Regions from separate parts of the Thalassobacillus sp. B23F22_16 genome, predicted to be linked through region 1. Evidence: riboswitches for the same ligand, from Rfam matches in the RefSeq annotation. Region 1 holds a riboswitch; the other holds the start of a gene.

Region 1 (5,802 bases):
TTAAGGCGAATGTTCTCAGAGAGAAAATAATCTTCACTTGTATAATTTATTTTTAGGGATCTGTATTATTAGGAGGGAATGTGTTATGGCTAAATACACAATTGTTGACAAAGAAACCTGTATTGCGTGCGGTGCTTGTGGTGCTGCAGCTCCAGATATTTACGATTATGATGATGAAGGAATCGCGTATGTAGTACTGGATGATAACGAAGGTATCGTTGAAATTCCAGAAGTGCTGGAAGAAGACATGGAAGATGCTTTTGAAGGCTGCCCAACCGACTCCATTAAAGTAGCGGATGAACCATTTGAAGGCGACCCTGTTAAATTTGAATAATTAGCACCAAAGCCCCTGGCCGAGGGGGCTTTTTTTATTTACTCCCCTGTCTTTACTCCTATCCCCCATTTTATTTTAACACGGAACTCTCGCATTGCAGCAATTCACCTTAATTTATTCCCCTGCCTGGATCCCCCAATCCAGCAGGCAGCTTAAACTGTATATTTTGTCTGCTTTTTAGTTTGTATCCATAAGAAGAGGGTTCACTGCTACAGGGGTTTCCAAAGGGTTGGAGAGATCATACCTATCAATACTCCTGAATGGGAGACCTTGCAATTGTACATGTTCATAACCAAATGAGGCAGCCGTAGCCAACACAGCTTCAATCATCGTTATGGATTGTTGGTCCGGTTCCAATTTATTTGAGGTGGTTATAGTAACGGAAAGCAGTTCCTCACTGGCTTCTTCCCCTTTTAACGAAACACCTGCCGGTATTGGGGAATCGATGTACTCTCCTCCCTCATTATCGATCATCGTTTGAAATGCCTCTTCGATTGTGGCGTTTTCATCTATCTTTATAGGAACTAAAAACTTTGATTCCGTTGCCGGATAGTTATAAAGTTTATAACTCACTTTCACAGAGGAGGCGATTGTCAAGGACTCAACCGTTCCAAAGTTACCCATTTCAAAAGGACGTCCATCCTTATATTTAAGGTTCACTTGCGATACTTGGCTATTTTGAAAGGTCTGCTCGATACTATTATGAAGCATAACATCAGAGCTTGAACCTCCAGCCATTTGAAAATCCTCCGGAAAAATTATATCTGCTTCCGTTCCCTTCCTGTTTATTTCTGTTCCTTGTAATGGAAAACCGGCCACGCCAAGTTCTTCTGCTTGTTCAGCCACTAAAGTGGTAGTAGTGGTATAATTCAATTGTCCATCCTTTGTTGTAATGGCAAATGGGATGATCTGCTCCCCATTCATTCCTGCGGCAACCGCAATTATAAATGGGTTTTCCTTAAATTTTTCAAACACCAAATAACTTTGCAGTTCGCTGCCATCCATGTCTCGCTCTGTTACTTCCATTTCAGATGGGATCTGGGAGAGCTCCGCTGACTGCTCATCATGCAGGGTTTCTGAGTTATCTTCACCGCCCTCATTGGATTCTGTCGCTATATCCATCGAGTCTTCGCCAGACTGGTCTATTAAAATGGGCGGGAGGATGAGGGCTGTTAGAAAGAGCACCGCAACCAGAGCAAAGATTGGCATGATAACCAGTTTTCTTTTTTTGGGCTCTTCTTCCATCATTTGAAGGGAAATTTTGTTATAAAGCTCATCTTTATCCTGGTGGTCCTGGATAAAAGGGAATTTTTCTAAATCCTTTTCCAGTTCCTTACGCCTGTCGTTTTTATTTTGCTTCATAATTATCTCCCTCCTTTCGTTGATCTGCCATCAAATCCTGCAATACTTTCATGCCCCGATGCTGGGTTGTTTTCACTTTACTGATGGACCACCCTAAAATATCAGCGGTTTCCTGGATTGACATTAATTGTATGAATCTCAAAATAATGACACTTCTCTGATCCACTGTCAGCTTATCCAAGTGTTCATAAAGAATTTGTATTTGCTCATTTTTTTCAGCTATCTCCTCTGGTAAAGGCTGTTGATCTTTTATTTGTTCGCCTTTTTTCTCCCAGTCGAAAAATTCCAGCAGGCGTTTTCTCTTTCTTTCCTGCTTACGAAAGAAATCGATCGTGACATGTCTGGCAATAGAAAACAACCAAGTTTTTTCACTGCTGTCCCCTTTAAACTTATCGTAAGATTTTAAGACTTTTATATAAACCTCTTGAACGAGGTCTTCCGTTTGCTCCCGATTCTTCACCATATAAAAAATAAACTGAAATATATCCTGATGATATTTTTCATAAAGAGATTCAAATATCGATCTCACAGTGGAGAGACCTCCTGTTCACTAAATTAGTCGCATTATGTATTAAAAAGTTACATCCCCCTTAATAATAGTCATAATATAGAAAAAATACCAACCTTTATTGGCTGGTATTTCAAGCTGGTATCCATTGGTTATAATAACGTTGAAACAGACGACTGAATACAGGATAAAGCGTGGTGATGAACACTGCATTGCCTGCAGCATGGTAAAGATCAAATGGCAGGCCGGCCAGATAATATCCCCAAAATGATCCTGCAAAGCTATACATGGTTACAGACAATACCAGACCATAAAATATGCCACTCAACGCTCCGAAAGCAGCCAATAATAGCAGCGGAATAGCTGACCAATATCTGCCGATCAATCCGCTAACCAAACCAATGACAGCCCAGGCAGCTACTTGCCATATCGTCCAGATCCCCATCCCTAACATGACATTGGACAGGAAGGTGACCAAAACTGCCAGCACAACTGCTGCTAGTGGCCCCAGCCAAAATCCCGCAATAATGATGATAGCAGTAACCGGCTGAACGTTTGGTAAAAAAGCGAATACATACCTGCCAACTACCGCGAGGGACGCCAGCAATGCTATTAATGTTATTTTATAGGTGTTCATCCTTATCAGTCCCATGCATGGAAATCAAAAGTGAAAGAGTCATTTTCTTCTACTTTGTATTCTTTTGCTCCCACAGACGCATCCTCTCCATTGATCGTAAAGAACCAGGCTTTCTGTTCCCCTTCTTTTGCCTCTATCCCTTCAATCTTGGTTACGAAGCCATCTTTTTCCTCTACTTCTTCGAAATTATCTTTTAAAACTTCCATTAAACTTGTACCTTCCTCAACTTCCAACTCTTTTTCTGCCACCATTTCTTCACCTTCCCCTTGGGAAATAGTGACCTTCACAGGTACCTGTTCCTGCTGTTCTTGTTGAGCCTGACTTGACTCCTCTGATCCGGATTGACATCCTGTCAATACTGCCGCTGCCATTAATACAGCAACAATAAATTGCTTCATGTTTAGCATGATCTATCATCCTTTCACGCAGTTTGTTTGTTTCATTGCTTTTGGGTGTGAAATTCAGATAGACAACCGCCTTTTCCCCACATTAAAAGCCCATTCTTCAACAGAATGGGCTTGGACTACCAGTATTCAAATAGGTCCCGACTTAATGGGTTTATTCCACCGGTTGTCTCAAACAGCTCAATCCCCGAAGCTTTGAAACGACGAATCAAGGCAGGTCTACTGGCTTGTGCTTTCCCTACTACGGACCCTTCCCATACATTACGGTACAGTGGTCTGTCCGGTTCGTGGCACTTACAGTTGCGAGGACAGCTTTGGACTTTCACCAAATTCCCTTTTCAACTACTCAAAAGTACCTTGATTCACTTATTCAATTCTATTTTTATATTACCATAAGCTAGGGGAAAGTAAATAGTTGTTTCACAGGTAACAAGATTTTATTACAAATCTTGTAGATCTTCGCTAAGATCAGGCAAGTGAAAAGAAAATGTCGTACCCGAACCTTCTTTACTGTGCACAGCAATAGTTCCCTGGTGTGCTTCAATAATATGTTTAGCGATAGAGAGCCCAAGGCCTGTACCTGTCTTTCCCTTTTTCCTTTTCCTCGATTTGTCTGCCTTATAGAAACGCTCGAATACAAATGGCAAATCTTCTTCAGGAATCCCAGTGCCAGAATCCTGTACAGCCGAATGGATTCCTTCATTCGTCATTTCCAGATGAATATCAACATTTCCACCCGTATTGGTATGGCGAATCGCATTATCGATTAAATTCGTATACACTTGCTCGATACGATCCGGGTCAAAATATTTGGTGCCCATCGCTTCTGGAGCATGGAGTCTTAAGTTGACATCTTTCTCCTGGGCAAGCCCTTGGAATTTACGTACAATCTTTTCTGCGAACGGACGTATTTCTACCTCTTCCTTATTCAAAGTGATATGGCCGGCTTCCATTCTTGCCAGATCCAGCAGTTCGTTAACCAGTCTGCTCATCCGCTGGGATTCTTCATAGATGATTTGGGCAAGTTCGTTTTTCTCCTCCTTGCTTTCAGCTATATCATCTACAATTGCTTCGCTATACCCTTGCATCATCGAGATTGGGGTGCGTAACTCATGGGAAACATTTGCAATGAAATCCTGTCTCAGTTTATCCAGGCGTCGTTCTTCAGTCATATCCCTTAATACCGCAACAGCTCCGCGGACAGAAGATTTATCATATAATGGCGTCATGATAATAACCCAGTTTCTCCCTTGGGCATCTGTTTCTGTCATTACTTCCGTCTCCGTCTCAATCACTTGGTTGAATATCTCTTTCAACCTTTCCGGCAAATGCATAGGCTCATCTTTATAAGCAATATCAGTCCCACCTTCTTCATAAGCCCAGGCTTGCAGGTATTGTTCAGCGGGAGGATTGGTAATCAGGATCTCCCCTTGGCGATTTATAGTGATAACCCCATCAGCCATAGAGCTTAGAATCCCTGACAACTGCTCTTTTTCCTGATTCAATGCATTAATATGAAATTTTAACTGGCGCCCCATCCGATTAAATGCCATTGCGAGCTCCCCAATTTCATCATGGGTAAGAATGGGTACTTTCGTGTTGAATTCCCCTTTAGCAAGTTCTAATGCACCTTCTCGCATCTTGATTAGCGGTGCTGTGATCCGTGTCGATAAGAAGAAAGCGAATATCGTAGTCAAAATGATTGCTATTCCGGCACCCAGAAAAATGATTTTAGTCGTCTGCATTGTCGTCTCTTCTACTGAGTCGAGAGACTGGTAGACAAAGACACCTGAACCTTCTGCATTTAACGATGTACCTACTACCATGACCCCATTTTGAAAGTTATCAATATCCGCTATTTTTTTCACTTGATCTGACCCTGTCAATACGGAAGAAAGCTCCTCATCCGATTCAATCCATTGGCGGTCGATTTGAGGCAGAGTCCCTTCTGCCGAGGAACTCCACATGTCGTCCTCATTAAAAAAGATCACGACACGGCTTGAAGGGTCTTTCACTCTGGTAGAGGTGTCTAAAATTAAATCCCTTTCGCCATATTCATCAACAATTTCGGAAACCTTTTCTGCCGTCTGTAATAACTCTCTTTCAGCTTCTAAAATGTGAAAGTTCTCAAAAAACTCCAGGAGTAATACGGTCAAAAGAAATAATACAAAAGAAACTAATAATAATATAGTGAACCATAGTTTACCTACGACACTGCGCCAAAACATCAGTCACCACTTACCTCGAATTTATATCCCACACCCCAGACAGTTACAATCATTTTTGCGGCATCTTTGGAAACCTTGCTTAACTTTTCCCTCAGTCGTTTTACATGTGTATCCACTGTTCTTAGATCACCGAAAAATTCATACTGCCAGACTTCCTTCAATAAATGCTCCCGTTCAAAGACCTTATCAGGAGCTTTGGCAAGGAAATGTAATAATTCATATTCTTTCGGGGTCAATGTTACCTCTTTTCCATCAGCGGTCACCCGGTGTGCGTCATTATCAATTGTCAGATGAGGAAACACCAATACATTATTTGCCGAAGTCTCTGT
Region 2 (5,802 bases), on a different contig from region 1:
GCCTTCATGTTTGACACCGGCTTACCATGAACGACAATCTGTGCATCGTTATCCCGGTTCGGCTTGATCAGAACAGGATTCATATCCGTGGTTGCCGTGATCCCAGCCGCTTCCGCCTGGACGCCCTGAGCCCGTCCAATTTCTTTTCCATCGACGGTTATGTAGGAATTGAGCGCCATGTTCTGCGACTTGAACGGAGCCGTCCGCCAGCCATCTTCCGTGAAAATCCGGCACAGGGCAGTGACGAGGATGCTTTTTCCTGCATCGGAATGGGTTCCCTGGATCATGACCGGCATTGCTTTTTCACTCCTCATTCCGCTGCTCCTTGCAAAGACGCAAAAAGTTCTCCAGTACATCGGGGTTAGAGGCAAAATGGATGTGTGTATAACCGGCAACCACATTTTTATAAAGAGATCCTTCCTCACCCGTTCCGAACCTGCTCTTCACCCGATAAGCTCCAGGCAGCTCACCTGTTGGTGTAAAAATGGAATAATGGAACTCATGTCCACGTACTTCCATACCGTCGTTGAAAAGATAGTTGTTTGGTAGTCCAGAGATTTCCCGGTATCCAAGGGCTGCTAGTTTCGTCTGCATTTCCGTCTTACCAGGTAGCACCCCTGCCATCGGGTAGGTGTTCCCATCAATCGTCGTGATCGACTCAGACAAATACATCAATCCTCCGCATTCTGCCAATACAGGAAGACCATTTTCAATTGCCTCCCTAACGGACTGCCTGACTGCTCGGTTTTCCGCCAGCTGCTCAGCAAATTGCTCCGGGAATCCGCCCCCTAAATAAACACCATCCGCTTCAGGAGGAAGCACCTCTCCTTTTAAAGGAGAAAAATAAACAACCTGAGCTCCATATGCTTCCATTAAGTCCAGATTTTCTTGATAATAGAAGTTGAAGGCCTCATCCCGTGCTACGGCTACGGTTACATCGATTGCGCCTCTACGCTGAAACATAGAGGGCTCAGCTTTCAGGGCTGGCTGTTCACTGATCTGATAGATTTGCTCTATGTCTACCGTCTCCGCAACCACATCTCCAAGCTGGTCCAGCTGCTCATCCAGTTCCCCGCGCTCGATGGAAGGCACCAGCCCTAAGTGCCGCTCCGGCATCTCGATGCTTTTATCTTTCAACAGATATCCACAGACTGGAATGCCGCATTCCTGTTCCACCGCTTCTTTTATCAGCTGATAATGCCCCTCACTTCCGACCTTATTCGCAATCACTCCGGCAATAGTAACGCCAGGATCCAGTAACTGAAAACCTTTTACGATAGCAGCAGCACTCCGGGCCATCGCTGAGCAGTCGACAATCAGAATCGTCGGAGCACCAAGCAGGGTACTGATTTCTGCCGTGGAACCCTGATTGGATGTTGGCGATTTGCCGTCATAAAACCCCATGACTCCCTCGATGATCGAAAGGTCTGCCCCTTCACTTCCTTTGACAAATACTTCTTTCATCACATCTTCCGGGAGCATCCAGCTATCGAGGTTACGAGAGGGACGGCCGGTTACGGCGGTATGGTAGGAAGGGTCTATGTAATCAGGACCGCACTTGAACCCCTGAACGGTGAGCCCCTTTTTGATTAACGCAGCCATTAACCCGATTGCGATACTCGTCTTGCCAGCGCCACTGGATACACCTGCAACTACGACACGACGGGCAGTCAAAACTCAACACCACGGACGGCAGGAATGCCTTCATCATAATAATGTTTTTCCACATCAATGACCGATACAAGATCAGCTGCATTCTTTACTTCCTGGAGCGCACTTCTGCCAGTAATCACGAGGTGGACATGCTCCGGTTTGTTGTTGATCAGTTCAATCACTTCTTCAAGCGGCAGTACATCATCAACTGGAAACGAATCAATCGCAAGCGCATTGTTCAGTTCATCCAGAATCACGATATCATACTCCCCGGACAGCACCGTTTCCTTGGCAAGAGCCCACGCTTTTTTTAATGCTTCCCGGTGGATTTCCGGTGTCTTTGTCCAGGTGAACCCTTCACCCAGCTGAATGATCTCAGCACCCAGTTTCAACAGGGATTTCCTTTCACCATAAGGCCGCTTTGGTGACTTGATGAATTGCAGCATTTTCACCTTTTTGTCATGGCCTAATGCCCGGACAGCAAGCCCGGTTGCAGCCGTCGTCTTCCCTTTTCCATCACCGGTAAAAACCAATGTCAACCCCTGCTTTTTTTGCATTCTATCTCCTCCTCAGTATTTACAAGTGCAATTAGAAAAACTTGGCTTATCGCCAAGTACTTATGGCTAAAGCCTTAGATTTTCTAATACTTTAATCCTTTAACAAAGTTAAACATTCTTAAAGTAAAAAAAACACCTTCCTCTAAAGGAAGGTGTGACTATAAATAGGCAGAATATGCAGCATACGAATTCCACGTACTTACAAGCCTCCCTTTTTCCTCGAAGGGTAAACTTTGCGACAAACAGGCAGGCATCCTGACTTACATTCTTCTAACGAATGCTTACAGTGGCGGGACCGTGTTGGACTTTCACCAACTTCCCCTTTTCACCTTAAAGGCTTCCTTTTAAGGACCTGTTCGTATGATATGAAATTAATCTTATTGTAGCCGAACCTATCATTCTTGTAAACAATCAAAAGATAAAGGCTTGCAATATGACAATTAATGAAAACCCACTAACTGCTATACTTAAATACCCATAAGCTTTCCGTCCCTTATTAATTTCTACCAAACCGATACTAACATATAGAGCCCGAGAAGAAGGTATTAAATAACGTCATATCAAAATTTCACTGATTAACATATAACCTGATAACATAAGGATTAGTATAGCTAAAATAATTTTCGAAACCTTCAACATCAAAATCTCTCCTCAGCCCCTATGCCTCTAACCGAGGTATGTAAGCCCCCCATTTTCTTTCTTTGCACGAACGGTGATTTTACCTGCACATCCATGTGAATTCCTATGACTTTCTTCAACTTCCTGGCATAGAGAACTGAATAACTCTTCTATTTCAGCTACCGTCATACTTTTTGATAACTCGTGAACACGCACCAGTTCGACTTTTTTAAAAGAGTCTACGGATGAATCACTATCACTCCTGCCTATTGCAGTAACTTCGAATTCGACTTTCATATGTATGTCCTCCTATCGAGCAGTTAGTAGTTATACGAATATGAGTTCAAAAGGATTCATTAAAATGGTAGTCGATAAGGGTTGATATGTTTAAAACGTACACATCGATGCATACATTGTTTTTTCGTCAAAAATTTACTTTAGACTACCGACTAATATTCCCTTTTACTTGCTTCAATGTTGCCACAATCAGGAAGCTGACAATCACTAATAACAGCCAGGAACTCACCTTTCCGAGATGTACAAGACTCCACGCTTCCGTCTGGTTCGGGTATTCCCATGCGTCAAAAAAAGTCGCTATATTCTCCGCGATCCAGATAAAAAATCCGATCAGCACAAACGAAAGAGCAAGCGGCATACGGTAGCGACTGCCATTAACTGAATAAGTCACCCACGAACACCAGAAAACGATAATTACAAGCCCGGAGAGTATCCAGCGTACATCGACCCAGAAATGGTGCGTGAAAAAATTCAGGTAGATTGCCGCTGCCAAACTGACCACCATTAAAAATGGAGGCCACTGAACCAGTTCCACCTCCAGCCTTCGCCACGCCTGGCAAAGGTAACTCGCTACACTTGCATACATGAATCCACTATACAAAGGCACACCAAACACTTTGGAATACCCTTCTTCCGGATAAGACCAGGAACCCATATGCACCTTAAAAATTTCAAGCGCGAGTCCAATCAGGTGGAATAGTGTTATCACTTTGAGTTCATCACGGGTTTCCAAGCCGGAACGCACCATGACCCACTGCATCAGAAGAAAAATAATCAGCAGCCAGTCATACCGTGGCAGTATAGGAAGAGAAGTGATTTGTGTAATAGCCAACGAGGCAAAAATAACCACCGGGAACACGCAGGATAACGCTTGCTCCCAGCCAAAATGAGAAAGCTGTACTACCGCTCTTCTGACTTTGCCGCCAACAGCCTTTGTTACATAAGAGTTCGGCAAGGAATCATTCATGATCGTCTTCATCCGGCTGGTATTCCAATATATCTCCCGGCTGGCAATCCAAGGCCTTACAAATCGCATCCAGCGTCGAGACCCGAATCGCCTTTGCCTTCCCATTTTTTAATATCGAAAGATTGGCCATTGTGATGCCAACCCGCTCCGACAGTTGGGTCACACTCATTTTCCTTTTTGCCAGCATCACATCAATATTAATAATGATCGCCATGTTCATCACCTCAGACCGTTAACTCATTTTCTGATTTTATTTCAATGGCGGTGTTTAACAGCTTTTGAAGCACCGCCGCAAAGACCGCAATCACCATGGCACCGAAAATCATTATCATGCCAATTACGATTACACCTGGTGCATCGTCGTACTCAGCGAAGAGATAAATGATCGGCATCAAAAGCACATAAAAACCACTGATCGCAATGGCACAGTATTTGATATTCTTCAACGCTTTTACTGACAAATTTGAAAAAGCTTCGTTTCTATCAATATAGCTCAAGAGCCGATAAGCCTGATACAACGCCAGAAAATACGCCAACGCGGTAGCATATAAACCAATATACACAAGATATTGCACATAACCCATCCCAGGAATTATCTCAGAGAATCCACGCGCGATGGCAGGTACCGAGAATATACACAAAGCAAGAACCGGTATCCCCATAAGAAACACAGCAACCTTCAAAAAAAGTGTTTCCCGTTTCATAAACAGCACCTCACTAATTTATTATCAGTTAGAATTTACCATAATATTTATCGTTTTACAATAAATATTTATTAGTTAGTGATATATTTTTATTGATTAAATATAGTCAGGAAACTGCTGAATAAGAACATAATTTTGCATTTAGTCTTTTATCGTTTTAGTCAAAAAAAAGACTCCCGCTGACGGAAGTCCTGTTTATCTTTATTTAATTTTATCAACGGGGATCCAAATCTCACTTCTGAAGTTAGGTGAGGAGAAATCCTTATCTGCATTCCATAAAATCTCCGGTCCTTTTTTCTGTTGATAATTAGAAGATGGAAACCATTCGGAATAAATTCTTCCCCATACATCCTGTAAGGTATCCGGGAAGGGGCCAATGACTTCAAAAACAGCCCACGTTGAGGCAGGTACTTTTAACGTTGTGAAATCAATGTCCGCATCTTTTGTGGTCGCTACTCCAATATAGTGATCAAGCTCCCCTTTTTCCTCCATACGCCCTTCCGAGAAGTTGGCGGATGCCTGGATGATTCCGCTGGGTTGGATATTAGATAGATCCTTGAGCTGTCTTACCTTTTCTTCGGTCAACGATTTCCACATTCCTTCAATGTGGGGATTGACTCCTTCAAAGATAATTGGCGCTCTTTTTTTGATGCCTGCAATCCGAAAAGACTCTTTTTCTTCGATACGATAGTTCATTTCACTTCCTCCTTTAATGGATAACTGGAAGGTCATGCGTGGGTAGGCTTTCAGGGAATAGCCATTATCCCTCGCTTCTGATGGCGTGATTCCATGCATTTTTTGAAAAGCCCGTGTAAAGGCATCAGGGGAATGATAGCCATACTTCATAGCGATATCGATAACTTTCTGACCCCCGTGCCGCAGCTCAAATGCTGCCAGCGTAAGACGTCTGCGCCGGATGTATTCCGAAAGTGTTATGCCTGCAAGAAATGAAAACATTCGCTTGAAATGGTATTCAGACACGTAAGCAATACATGCTACCTGGTGA

The links. A riboswitch is a leader RNA that binds a small molecule or an ion and turns the genes downstream of it on or off. The one in region 1 is predicted to bind cobalamin.
Region 2: linked by a shared signal. The riboswitch ahead of ACGTNI_RS02060 (cob(I)yrinic acid a,c-diamide adenosyltransferase) and the one ahead of ACGTNI_RS04395 (DUF4430 domain-containing protein) in region 1 are both predicted to bind cobalamin.

Annotation. Positions count from the first base shown of each region.
Region 1 covers NZ_JBIEKD010000003.1:107,234-113,035, forward strand. The annotation lists gene ACGTNI_RS04375 (ferredoxin) at 86-334, shown strand; gene ACGTNI_RS04380 (RsiX family anti-sigma factor) at 512-1,696, opposite strand; gene sigX (RNA polymerase sigma factor SigX) at 1,683-2,225, opposite strand; gene ACGTNI_RS04390 (ECF transporter S component) at 2,338-2,841, opposite strand; gene ACGTNI_RS04395 (DUF4430 domain-containing protein) at 2,847-3,248, opposite strand; cobalamin riboswitch at 3,441-3,620, opposite strand; gene ACGTNI_RS04400 (ATP-binding protein) at 3,686-5,473, opposite strand; gene ACGTNI_RS04405 (response regulator transcription factor) at 5,473-5,802, opposite strand, start outside.
Region 2 covers NZ_JBIEKD010000001.1:423,890-429,691, forward strand. The annotation lists gene ACGTNI_RS02050 (cobyric acid synthase) at 1-314, opposite strand, end outside; gene ACGTNI_RS02055 (cobyrinic acid a,c-diamide synthase CobB) at 304-1,674, opposite strand; gene ACGTNI_RS02060 (cob(I)yrinic acid a,c-diamide adenosyltransferase) at 1,671-2,210, opposite strand; cobalamin riboswitch at 2,439-2,581, opposite strand; gene ACGTNI_RS02065 (DUF3953 domain-containing protein) at 2,622-2,756, opposite strand; gene ACGTNI_RS02070 (hypothetical protein) at 2,877-3,125, opposite strand; gene ACGTNI_RS02075 (DUF817 domain-containing protein) at 3,271-4,092, opposite strand; gene ACGTNI_RS02080 (helix-turn-helix domain-containing protein) at 4,085-4,306, opposite strand; gene ACGTNI_RS02085 (DUF2975 domain-containing protein) at 4,317-4,796, opposite strand; gene ACGTNI_RS02090 (AraC family transcriptional regulator) at 4,998-5,802, opposite strand, start outside.